Regions from separate parts of the Paenibacillus sp. JJ1683 genome, predicted to be linked through region 3. Evidence: a T-box and tRNA genes for the amino acid it is inferred to sense, from the RefSeq annotation. Region 3 holds a T-box; the other regions hold tRNA genes.

The links. A T-box is a leader RNA that pairs with one kind of tRNA and senses whether it is charged. The one in region 3 lies ahead of leuS (leucine--tRNA ligase), so its partner is inferred to be a tRNA-Leu.
Region 1: it encodes a tRNA-Leu, which carries the amino acid that the T-box ahead of leuS (leucine--tRNA ligase) is inferred to sense. The anticodon was not compared.
Region 2: it encodes a tRNA-Leu, which carries the amino acid that the T-box ahead of leuS (leucine--tRNA ligase) is inferred to sense. The anticodon was not compared.

What each region holds. Positions count from the first base shown of each region.
Region 1 is NZ_CM129820.1:3,697,630-3,701,986, reverse strand. It holds gene ACUC6J_RS15765 (hypothetical protein) at 472-654, shown strand; gene ACUC6J_RS15760 (YnfA family protein) at 698-1,024, shown strand; gene ACUC6J_RS15755 (hypothetical protein) at 1,119-1,271, shown strand; gene ACUC6J_RS15750 (hypothetical protein) at 1,307-1,498, opposite strand; gene ACUC6J_RS15745 (hypothetical protein) at 1,624-1,782, opposite strand; tRNA gene ACUC6J_RS15740 (tRNA-Leu) at 2,031-2,116, shown strand; gene ACUC6J_RS15735 (MerR family transcriptional regulator) at 2,527-3,345, opposite strand; gene ACUC6J_RS15730 (GNAT family N-acetyltransferase) at 3,430-3,867, shown strand; gene ACUC6J_RS15725 (ribonuclease domain-containing protein) at 3,919-4,357, shown strand, end outside.
Region 2 is NZ_CM129820.1:1,526,432-1,530,788, reverse strand. It holds gene ACUC6J_RS06505 (glutathione peroxidase) at 457-942, shown strand; tRNA gene ACUC6J_RS06500 (tRNA-Leu) at 1,092-1,174, opposite strand; gene ACUC6J_RS06495 (urease accessory protein UreF) at 1,437-2,174, shown strand; gene ACUC6J_RS06490 (Rha family transcriptional regulator) at 2,465-2,686, shown strand; gene ACUC6J_RS06485 (helix-turn-helix domain-containing protein) at 2,803-3,186, opposite strand; gene ACUC6J_RS06480 (helix-turn-helix domain-containing protein) at 3,274-3,648, opposite strand; gene ACUC6J_RS06475 (MarR family winged helix-turn-helix transcriptional regulator) at 3,835-4,290, opposite strand.
Region 3 is NZ_CM129820.1:3,878,135-3,882,491, forward strand. It holds gene comER (late competence protein ComER) at 1-631, shown strand, start outside; gene leuS (leucine--tRNA ligase) at 612-3,050, opposite strand; T-box leader at 3,112-3,370, opposite strand; gene ACUC6J_RS16560 (tautomerase family protein) at 3,550-3,939, shown strand; gene ACUC6J_RS16565 (class I SAM-dependent DNA methyltransferase) at 4,012-4,357, opposite strand, start outside.

The DNA.
Region 1 (4,357 bases), 180 kb from region 3:
TGGTTTGTGCTGGACGCTTGGTACGTTTAGAAACCCAATGTATGATGCCCAAAATGATGGCTGCCTGAAATAAAAATATACCCATTATCATTAAACTAGCTATAAAAATAGGGGACATCCGTATCCTCCTCCTAGGTCTACAAAAAGAATATGCAGGTTGTAACCGCAGATGTGGATTCTTAGATGCAAGTTTTAGGACAGGGTGAGTAACTGTTGTGCTCTGGTTATGATCTTGAACAAGTTGACTAAATTATACCATAACTACCGTCCTGCAATGAAAGGCGTCTAAATACCCACTCTACCTTGATTCGCCATCATACTTTATATTCAGTGAAATATCGACATATGGTTTGTACACTACGTACATATGAAGCTCCGTTTGGAAATGGCGGTAAAGTATAAGCATAAAGCAACGCGAAATCGACGGAAAAGTTTGGTATGATTAAAGTGGATTGCAAAGGAGGTTTTCATATGAATGAAGAAAACAGACCATTTTCTAGTCCAGCAGATGCTGAGGGAACCAAAGCAAACTTTGATGCCAATCAGCGGAAGCTTCACTCCGAGGGAGCTTCAAGCCTTTGGCGTCAGGTCAGTAATCTGCTTATTCTGGTTGGCGTAATTGCATTGATTATTATTATAGGCCGATTACTTTAATGAGATGACTGAAAAGTCAAAAAGATTAGGGATGTGAAATGGAGTGTTAAAGGCAGCTTTACTTTTTATTTTGGCTGGCATCGCCGAAATCGGAGGTGGATATTTGATCTGGCAGTGGCTGCGAGAAGGCAAGACATGGTATGTCGGACTTTGCGGCGGAGTGATTTTAGCTGTCTATGGAGTCATTGCCACCTTCCAGGTTTTCTCCTCCTTTGGGCGTGTATATGCAGCATACGGAGGTGTCTTTATTGTTCTTTCCATTGCATGGGGCTGGTGGATTGATAAAAAGACACCTGACTTGTACGATTTCATTGGTGGATTGATTTGTTTGGTAGGTATAGCTGTAATTCTGTTGCCGCGCTCAGGGTGATAGGACAAAAACCCCCTTTTTTTTAAAAAAACATGACTATAGGTCTACAAAAATAAGCTTCATATTCCGAAATAGAACTTAAGGAGGGGGTTCTATGAACTGGAATCAAATGAAGCTTAGATTGAAATTTGGCAGTGCTATGCCGAAGAGTGAAGGTAATTTCTCTTTTGGTCTCTTGTGTGGACTCTTCATCAGCATTGTGCTGTGGATCTCAATTATTGGTTGGATCATGCTTATCTTCAAGTGATGCTTAACAAAAACCTGTGACTTATAATTCATGCTTTATTTTGTAAAATCATTACGTAGTTTGTCTATTCCACGGCCTACGGCTTCATCAATCATATCGGTAGCTGCAGGTGAATCGGCACCAGGGTCAGGAATCCGATCAAATCCTGGTTCACGCTTATCCAGAGATTGTTTATATTCGATTTGATCGTCAGTAAGACTCTTTTTTTTGGAATTATGTTTTTTCATAGCACATTACACGCTCCTTCTTAGGCATGGTCAGTTCTACACTTTACATAAACGCTTATGCTCCATATTAAACGCTTATAAAATAAACCGGGAAGGATAAATCCCGCCCGGTACTTTCCAAACAACTAGCGATGCTCAATCAAATCAATCGCTCCCAGAACAACATGAGCCAGTCCGAAACCGAGAATGCCTGTAGCTGCAAGTTTGTACTTACTGCTCAGCAACACAGCGCCTGAAGCCGATACTACCGTCCCAAGAACAGCTGGAATCATACCTTCACGCATTCGTAACACCCCTTCTGGTGGTTTGGAAAGACGTTTATTAGTGTAGTTCAAATGTGCACAAGTTATACAAAAAGAGAAAATTTATATTTTTTTTTAAAACCCCTTTACATTTTGATGAAATTATCGTATTATAAGTTGGTGCCCAGATGAACGACATTTACATAACGAGAACACTTCTTAGTAAGTAAGCTTCTCAGATACTTGTAAGATAAGAACAAGTAAGTGTAAAATAGCGTTCCTAAATGCTTGCCGGGGTGGCGGAATTGGCAGACGCACAGGACTTAAAATCCTGCGGTAGGTGACTACCGTACCGGTTCGATCCCGGTCCTCGGCATCCTAGTTTATTGCATGAAGCCCTTGATAATCAGGGGCTTTTTGCTTTTTTTAGGGATTGAGATTTAAAACCCATATCATAAGGGGCGAGTGCCATTTTCACTTTTGGGGACGGATTGGGGACGAATTTTTGGATTTACGCATAGCTTTGACATGAGTGGATACTTCCTCTATATGCATATCTGCATATCTGGATATCTGCATACCTCATAGGCTTCATTTTTTATGGAAAGGTAAAGTCTCCAGACTGAGTCGCTCTTGATTAACGCATCAATAACTTTGGTTGCTTCTTCCTCAAAATAGTTTTTCTGTTCTCTTTACGCCTTTCTTATCCTCGTTACTAATATCCGCTAGGGGATTGTTTTTCGTAGCCTGATGAAGGAGAGATTGAGGTAAAGTAGGAGCCTACCCTTATTCTAATATGACTTCCATCATAATTTTGGTAATATAATCTTTTTCCCGGTATTTTACCACGGCATCATATATATATTCTTCATAAACATAATCTCCTAAAGATAAGTTTAGTCGATCCATTTCCGAAAAAAGTCGATCATAGGTTTCATGAATGCTCTTTTCTTCACCAATATGGTAGCCCGTTAGAAAATATCCTTTCTTAGTTTTCAAATAAGGATAGTCCTCCCGAGGATTAGGTTGCTTTATGTACAGATAACTGTAGTTCGTATAGTCACCCTTCAATACTTGCTCTTTTTTTGTAATACCCCCAATAGGATATCCTGTATCGAGAAATGATACATATAATTCGTCAACAAATTCTGAAACCACTCTCACAAAATCTTCTTCCGAAATATTTTTTATATTTTTACTAAGATAAAGTGTTGCTTCTGTGTGTTGTTCAAGAGAAATCTGGTGAAAATCTAACCGTGATGCCTCTTCCATGAGTTCTATTTTTGCGTCGATGATTCTTTCCGTCATTTCAATTTCTTTTCTTTTTTTAACAATGTTCTCTTTCTGTTGGTGCATTAAAGATAAAAAGCTGGCAGGTGATTTGTGTTTCATATACTGCTGGATTTCTTTGAGTGACATTCCAAGATCTTTTAACAATTCAATAACGTTGAACCATTCTAATTGACGAATAGAATAAAAACGATATCCTTTATCGTTTTTGTAAATCGGAGAAAAAAGGCCAATTTGATCGTAATAGAGTAATGTCTGCTTATTAACTTTACATAGATCGGAAAATTCCCTCGGAGTAAAGTATTTTTCATTCATTTTTGAGTGCCTCCCTTGACTATATAGTTACTATATACCATATGATCGTTTTGTAGACAAACTAAATGGAAAGGTTTTGTTATTATGTTTAGCGAAATTCGGGTTGTAACGAGCTCGAATGAAAAAGAAGTACTTTCCTTAAGCATAGCTAAGGATCAGCGACAGTTTGTAGAATCCATCTCACAATGTTTACAAGAGGCTAGGGAGGATACTCGTTTTGTACCAGTAGGTCTGTATAAAAATGGTATACCAGTGGGTTTTGCTATGTACGGTAAATTTGAAGACGAAGTCTGGTTCGATCGGTTTCTAATAGATGAGCGATTTCAGGGAATGGGCTTGGGCAAATATTTTATGGAAAAGCTTATTTCATTTTTAGAAAATGAGTACCCTGGCCACCATATTTATTTAAGTGTTTATGAAAATAATATCCATGCAATTCAATTATATAAACAATTTGGATTTACTTTCACAGGTGACTTTTATACACCAAAAGAAAAAATAATGAATAAAAGAAATCAATGAGATTGATAAGTTTGAACATAGGATGCAACTGTCAAAAGGAGATTAAATGTAATGAATGTTAAAAAATATTTAGGTGTCTTGCTTTTTATTTTAGTGACCATCCTGTTTACAGGCTGTTCGCTCCAAACGGTCTCATTAAAGGACTCAACACACAGCAGTTCTGTTTTAACGCAATTTGATGAAGTCGCTAAATATATTTCGGAGCATAATGATCTTCCCGGGAATTATATAACCAAGAAAGAGGCCAGGAAATTAGGCTGGGAGCCTAGTGAAGGAAATTTGGAAAAAGTAGCCCCAGGCAAAAGCATAGGCGGTGATGTATTTCGAAATCGAGAAGGCTTGTTGCCCGAGAAAAAAGGGAGAATTTGGTACGAAGCAGACATTAATTACTCAGGCGGAACTAGGGGGAGCGATCGAATTCTCTACTCCAATGATGGCTTAATCTATAAAACAACTGATCATTACCGTACGTTTGAGCAACTAAAAGAAT
Region 2 (4,357 bases), 2.4 Mb from region 3:
TTGCTTCATTGTTGTTAATTTGAAATTACGTCTTGAATCATACACCCGTGCAAGGAAGACTGTAAAGCTCAACGGCAAGGCTATAAATCACCCTTTAGAGCATAGAAGATTAAGGATAACGCTTACAACCAACCTATGCTTCTCGTATCTCTCTAAAACTCTGTATTTCACCTCTTTTTGAAAATGAAAGGCATGTCAATATTGGCGTAGGGTATGGTACGGTTGCCCTTTATTTATAAAAAAGAAAGAAAATGCGCTATATGTACTAGATAATTATCGAATGAACCCTCTTTTATAAGAAGAAACACCTCAATTTGCTCCATTTGAAGTGTGATTTACCGTTTTGAACAAAAGACGATTTTACAATGCACAATGTCTGTAGACTCTTCTGGACTTGCAACCCCTTGTTGAATTGTTCACAATTTAATTGTAGAATATTGAATTAGGAGGGATATCATGAGTGTATATAAATATGATGCACAGACCCTACAAGGGGCACAAATTCCGTTATCCACATACGAAGGGAAAGTTCTTCTTATCGTGAATACTGCCAGCAAATGTGGGTTAACCCCCCAGTACAAGGCGCTACAAGAGCTATATGACCAGTATCATGAACAGGGGCTCGAAATTTTGGGATTTCCCAGCAACCAGTTCGCCAAACAAGAGCCGGGTTCCAGCGAGGAGATCTCCGAGTTTTGCCAACTCAATTACGGAGTGACTTTTCCCATGTTCGCCAAGACAGATGTTAACGGTGATCAGGCACATCCTCTATTTCGCTACCTGACCCACACTGCTCCAGGCGTATTAGGCTCCAAAGCGATCAAATGGAATTTTACTAAATTCTTAATTACACGAGAAGGTAACGTATTTAAGCGTTATGCGCCGCAAACCACTCCAGACAAGCTTGTAGGAGATATTAAGAAGCTTTTGCAGAAAAACTGACAATCTTTATGCATTACAGTTAACGAGCGGTCCGTTGTCCATACGACCGCTTCTGTGACGGGAGGATATGACGAAAAGTATTTAACAAAAAAAGCATCCCTTCACGTAAAACGTGTCAGGATGCTTTTTCAACTGGGTATTGCATATAATGCGGTCGAGAGGACTCGAACCTCCACGGGCGTACGCCCACTACCCCCTCAAGATAGCGTGTCTGCCATTCCACCACGACCGCATGTCATAATGTATTGAGGCAACAGATTTATTATACTCTCTCAGCAACAATTTGTAAACAAGAATATTATAATTATTTTTAATGTAACTTTATATAACATATATAAGCAATAAAATTATTTAATTTGACACAATAGAGCTGTAAGTGTAAAAATATATTACATAAATGTTCGATTTCTTATTACAAATCAATATTCAAGTCAAATAACATCACACAAATATTCACTTCAAGGAGGCGAACCGTCCTGCATAAAGGTAACCGGTTGCTAAACTACGCATTATTGTTGGACCCTTCCTTACCTATTGGTGGTTTCACCCGTTTCTACGGATTGGAGGAGCGTTTCCGCGCCGGACACCTGAACAGTCTTCAGGATCTGAAACATTACATGCGAGACGATTGGTATCCTCAAATCACAACCCTTGACGGCATGGCCATTAAAAGTCTGTATGCAGCCATCCAGCAGAATGACGGTTGGCGGATCGCCCTTATTGATAAAATGTTGCACACCCAACATCCTTCCTCGCAGCATGTAAAAGAGTCGCGACTTTCTGGCCAGCGACTGCTCAAGCTCACCAAGGCTCTTTATCCTTGGCTCGCATTTGACCAACTGGAAGACACACTCACTCAATACAATGCAATTGGCACACTCGCTACTGTCCACACTTGGATTAACTCCCTCCTCGGAAGCGATATAGAACAGACCATTCACGGCTATTTTGCCACAGCGGTATCCTTCTGTATCGAAGATGCCTTCAGACTGCTCAATCCTCCTTATGAGGAAAAAAATCCTCTTATCGATCATATGACCAGCGAGTTGCTTACCACCTGGAAGAAGATTAACAAACCTACGCCAAGCTCATATCAGCGCCATCTTTTCCACAGCCATCGGACCAGCTCCTACATCACTCAGCCACCCTATATGAGCCATAGCAGCCAATTGAATGCATCCAGACCCTTTTCCTCCTCCGTCCTATTTAAACGCCTCCCAGCATCCCTCTGATGCGTCGTTTACCAATCTAGCAGTCACAATAAAAATACTCTGCCCTTTTCTCAAGCGGCAGAGTATTTTTATTCATGTATCCCAAATTCACACCACTAACAGACTACAATCGGATTATTTTCACTTTTTGCACTTAATTAAGTAATTATTTTAACAAAATACCGTATTTAAGATTGTATAAACACGTATAAAAGTGTATCATAGTTTTAGATGGTTAATTCTAACATGTTTACTGATGATTATTATATCACACCAATTATTCCGTAAGAATCCGTAAGGGGCGATTTCTCTTGAACAACAAAATGCCTGTCACCTCCTTCGGGTGGGCCATCAAACAAAGGCTTGTCGAGCTTCGGCTGGATCAGAAAACATTTTGCGAGACACATAATATTCCGCCTTCACGCTTGTCCAATCTGATTCACGGCACCCGCAAAGCACAAAGGTACAGAAAACAAGTTGCTGCAATTCTGAATATCGACGATAACGATTATAAGGAGGCGACACCACACTAAACCGAACAAGCATTTCAGCAACCAATGCGTCGCCATATTATCAGGAAACCAAATAAACCCGTAAACCGAACCCTCAGTTCGTTTTACGGGTTATCACCCAGGCGTTTAGCCATAGATTATTCAAGTTTTGTTTTGTCCTTCTCTCTTTTTTGCTTACGGTACTTCGCAAATTCAACGTATTCTAAAATAAAGTTCTGTTCTTCTGTCTCAAGATCTTCAGCCTGGCAATTCAGTGGCCCCATCACCCCAAAAAAATAAGCAGCCTTCTGCTCCTGAAGCACGCCTTCCCCTGGCTTAATCCCTTTCATCAACCAGTCGAGCGATACATTAAAAAAGTCCGAAATCTGAATCAAATGGGCGGTACCTGGCGTTGTTTTTCCCCTTCTCCAATCACCGAGATTCCCTGAGCTAATTTTAAGCTTTTCACAAAATGCCTTCTTGGTCATTCCTCGATCCTTAATTAAAGCTTCAATCCGCTGATAAATAGTTTGATCTCCCACAACGTTTCCCCTCCGACACTGTAGCTTTTTCTAATTAATTTTCAATTGTACACATTAGAATGTCCTTATCAAATCCCACAGCAAACATTAATCAGTAGTTGAATTGGGCTGGTTTTTCTCTTTACGAAAGCGGGTAAATTCAATATACTCAAGTATAAAATCTCTTTCCGCCTCACTTAGCGATCCCCCCTGGCAATTCAGTTGCCCTGAAGCTCCAAAAAAATAAGGGTCCTGCGACTCCTTCAGCACCTTACTCTGCACGTCTCGACCCAGCATAATCCAATCCAGACTAGCGTCAAAAAAAGAAGCGATTTCTATGAGTTTATTCGTGCCTGGTGTCGTTTTTCCTCTTTTCCAATCTCCAAAGTTCCCTGTACTAATGCCCAACTGCTGGCAAAACGCCTTTTTCGTCATACCTCGTTCCTTAATGAGCTCCTCAATGCGTTGGTAAATAGATTGCATAGAAGTTCCTTCCTCCCTAGCAGGCTCTCCAAATAACGATATCATGTCCCTTGTTCCCTTTTCAAAGATCACGTGTGCTAAAATTACCGAATTATGTATGTTGGTTTTCATTATACCACAATATGCAACAAAAACCGCCTGTTTTCCGAAGAAAGGGCGGTCTTTAAGTCAGTTCACTTTCGCCAATCACGTAGCAGAGTTGTCGATTTTAAGTAAAATCCGCTTCAATTCGTTCAACGTTTCACTTAAGTGCAATAAATCTTCTTCCGGCAGATACACCAGTCTCTCTTGAATTTTATTAGAGAAGGTATGAAACACCTGTTCACAAAAAGCGTCGCCTTCTTCTGTAATGGCTACGTTCACGACTCTACGATCCGAGTCGCACGATTGGCGGTCAGCCAACCCATGCTCCACCAGCTTATCCAGAAGAGGAGTCATGTTTGGACGAGAGACATTTAGTTGTTTGGACAAATCGGATACCGTAGACGAACGCACTTCACGCAGAAGCAAGAGTACCTGAAAGTTATTAGGCGACAAATGCAACGGAAAATCAAGCGGACCGTAGGTGAAAAATTTCTTCTTCACAATCGGAAACAAGCCCAAAATATTTTCTGATATATTTCCTAACAGTTGAGTGTCCATATTTTTCACCGTCACTTCATAAGTTTATATATTTATTATTCTATAACATTATGGCGTTATATTATAC
Region 3 (4,357 bases):
GCTGGAATCAAAAACCGTAACGGATGAAATACGCAACGTCATTACAGAAGAGCAGATCGTCGTTTCTATCACAAGTCCAGTACAGATCCGTATTTTGGAGCATGCACTGAAAGCCAAGGTGTCCAAAATTATTCCGAGTATCACTCACCAGATTGGAAGCGGAGCCTCACTGTGCATCCATGGAAACCGGATTACAGAGGAGGATCGCTCCCTTCTGGAAGAGCTTATGTCCCACATCAGCAGGCCAATTCGGGTTAAAGAGTCTCATACACGGATCACATCGGATTTTTCGAGCTGCGGCCCTGCTTTCTTGGCCTTTTTTATGGACCAGTGGATTCAAGCCGCAGTTCAAGCTACGGGTATAGACCGTACAGAACTATGCGCATTGGCCGGTGAAATGATCATCGGCACTGGAAAGCTGCTCACGGAAGGCGGGATGACACCAGCCGAGTTACAAGCAAGAGTAGCGGTTCCCGGAGGTATAACCGCTGAAGCTCTTGCGTTGTTAGACATCAGCCTGCATAGTGTCTTCCCTGAGCTAATACGGGTCACGCACAACAAGTATGAAGAGGACATGCAAAAGATAGATGCCTCCTTCGGCTTAAAGCCGATTAACCGGCAACAATATTAACCAGCTTACCCGGAACAGCAATTACCTTGCGAACCGTTTTACCAGCCAGTACTTCCTGAACGCTGTCCAGCGACAATGCAAAAGTTTCCATCGCTTTGGCATCAAGATCTTTGGCAATCGTTGCACGCTGTACGATTTTACCATTCATCTGAATGACAATTTCCACTTCAGCGTCTACCGTCCATGCTTCATCATAGGCAGGCCAAGCCGCGTAGGTAATGCTCTCGTTGTGTCCCAGCAGCTGCCACAGTTCCTCGGCTAGATGCGGTGCAAGCGGCGACAGCATTTGCACGAAGTTTTCCATCGCTGCACGCGGCAGAAGGTCTGCTTTGTATGCATCATTGGTGAAGATCATCAGCTGGCTGATCGCTGTATTGAAACGCAATGCATCCAGGTCCTCGGTTACCTTTTTCAGCGTTTTATGCCAGGTCCGTTTGAACTCGTCGCTACCGCCGTCATTTTTAATTTTTTCGTTCAGGCTACCATCCTCGGAAACAAACAGGCGCCATACGCGGGACAGAAAACGATGCGCTCCCTCTACCCCATTCTCATTCCATGGCTTGGTCGCTTCCAGCGGCCCCATAAACATCTCATAAATACGCAGCGTATCGGCGCCAAACGTATTAACAATATCATCTGGATTGATGACATTACCGCGTGATTTACTCATTTTTTCATTATTGTTGCCTAGAATCATACCCTGGTTGACCAGCTTATAGAAAGGCTCTTTCGTTTCCACTACGCCGATATCATACAGCACCTTGTGCCAGAAACGGGCATACAGCAAGTGAAGAACCGCATGTTCCGCTCCGCCAATATACAGGTCAACAGGCATCCATTCGCGCTGTTTCTCTTTGGACACAAGCTCTTTATCATTTTTTGGATCAATAAAGCGCAGGTAGTACCAGCAGCTTCCTGCCCATTGCGGCATCGTATTTGTCTCGCGACGTGCTTTCATACCTGTTTCAGGATCAACGGTTTCTACCCAATCTGTCGCATTCGCCAGTGGGGATTCACCTGTACCTGAAGGCTTGATATTGTCCATCTCTGGCAGTACGAGCGGCAGTTGATCCTCAGGAACTGTTTTAATCGTTCCATCTTCTAGATGAATTACTGGAATCGGCTCGCCCCAATAACGTTGGCGGCTGAACAGCCAGTCACGCAGACGATAGGTTACTTTGCCCTGCCCCTTACCCTCAGCTTCGAGCCATTCAATCATTTTCGGAATAGCTTCCTCATTGGTCAGTCCATTCAGCAGGCCTGAATTGACATGCGGACCATCCTCGGTGTATGGCTCTTTGTCCACGTCTCCACCTTGAACGACCTCAGTGATTTTCAATCCGAACTTCTTGGCAAATTCCCAGTCACGTGTATCATGGCCCGGTACTGCCATAATTGCACCTGTTCCGTAGCCTGCCAGTACATAGTCGGCAATCCAGATTGGCAGCTTTTCGCCGTTCACCGGGTTCACTGCATAAGCTCCTGTGAATACGCCTGTTTTATCTTTGGCCAGATCCGTACGCTCCAGGTCACTTTTCCGAGCAGCTTGTTCACGATACTGTTGTACAGCGTCCTTTTGCTCAGGTGTAGTGATCATATCCACCAATTCCTGCTCTGGGGCCAGCACACAGTAGCTTGCACCGAACAATGTATCTGGACGGGTTGTAAATACTGTGAGTTGTTCGTCATAGCCTTCAATTGGAAAATGAACCTCTGCCCCGGTAGACTTACCAATCCAGTTCCGCTGCATATCCTTAATGCTTTCGGACCAGTCCAGTTCCTCCAGATCGTCAAGCAAACGATCGGCGTATTCCGTAATTTTCAGCATCCATTGACGCATGGGTTTGCGGATAACCGGATGACCGCCACGCTCACTCTTACCATCAATTACTTCTTCATTCGCCAGTACCGTTCCCAGTGCTGGGCACCAGTTCACGGGCACTTCAGCTACATAAGCGAGGCCACGCTTGTACAGCTGGATGAAAATCCACTGTGTCCATTTGTAATAATCAGGATCAGTTGTGCTGATTTCACGATCCCAGTCATATGAAAAGCCAAGTGATTTGATTTGACGGCGGAAGTTATTTACGTTCTTCACCGTAATTTCGCGTGGGTGCTCGCCTGTATCCAGCGCATGCTGTTCGGCAGGCAGACCAAAGGCGTCCCAACCCATCGGATGCAGTACGTTGTAGCCACGCATTCTTTTATAACGTGAAACAATATCTGTAGCTGTATATCCCTCCGGGTGGCCTACATGCAGACCAGCTCCAGACGGATACGGAAACATATCCAAAGCATAAAACTTCGGTTTACCCGGTTCTTCCCCAGTGCGGAACGTTTTGTTCTCATCCCAATATTTCTGCCATTTTGGTTCAATACTTTGCGGTTGATAGCCGTGCTTCGGCTGTGTGTCTGTCATTGTCTTTTCCTCCTCAAACGGTATGCAACAAAAAAACCTCTGCATCCCGTAGCGTGTCAGCGCTAGGGACGAGAGGTTATATTCCCGTGGTACCACCCTAGTTAGCAGAAAGCGTTCTTCGCATTCTACTCCCTTTGCACCTGATAACGGAGGTGATCCGATGCGTATTAATAACAGGATACTGACACCTATATAGGTGCTTTCCTGCGTTGGACGCATATCTCCGAGGTGAGTTCGCTTTGCACTGTCAACCGGCTTGCACCACCCGCCGGCTCTCTACATGTCCAGACAAAACTACTATTCCTCATCAGCGATTATTTAACCGTTAATAATGGCACTATTATATTGAAAACCGCGAAAAAAGTCAAATAAGGACTACATTTGATACGAAGCGCCATCTTCATACTAGTTGTCCATGACACATGAATACGAATGTTTTATAATAACTCCAAGTTGCAATGGTTCAAGTTGAGATGAGATAAGAAAGGTGAGTGGAGACATGGCACAGATTAAAATTTTCGGGACAAAAGAGAAGCTAAATCCGATCAAAAAGCAACTTTCAGAGGTGATTCACTCTGCCGTGGTGGATGCGTTCAATTATCCTCCAGACAAGAGGTTTCATCGTTTTTTCCCTATGAATCATGAAGATTTTATATATGCAGATGGTCGCTCCGACGCATACACCATTATTGAAATCAGTATCTTCGAAGGCAGAACGACAGAAGCTAAGAAGCAACTCATCAATCTGTTATTTCAAAGAATTAACGATCTTTTGGGTATTTCTCCACAGGATCTTGAAATTACTATATTTGAAACCCCGAAACAGAATTGGGGCATTCGGGGTGTACCGGGTGATGAACTTCAGCTGAACTATAAAGTGAATATATGAGAGCAAAAAGACGCCCTTCATGACTTCATGAAAAGCGTCTTTCTTTTTCTATATTAGCTCAATGAATCCTAGCTATTTTACAGCGACATAAAAAAGTCTCGCCGCGTCATCTGCTGCTTCTACCCATTCAAAATCTGCATATACCTTCACATCACGAAAACCCGCTTTGGACAATTCTGCCTTCATCCAGTCTGGATCATAAGCACGCTGTACATGAATTTCCTCAAAACGCTGGTACAGATCGCGTCCTTCATGTTCTGCTTTCGCAAAGATACTGAGATGATGCTCAATTTCACAACGGGGAGTGTCCAATGCGCATGTCCAGATATACGAAATAGAGCGTTCATCCAGTACGAATGGTTGTTCTTCATCATAACGCAAAAATGTCTGGGGATGATGTACATCAAACAGAAAGGTT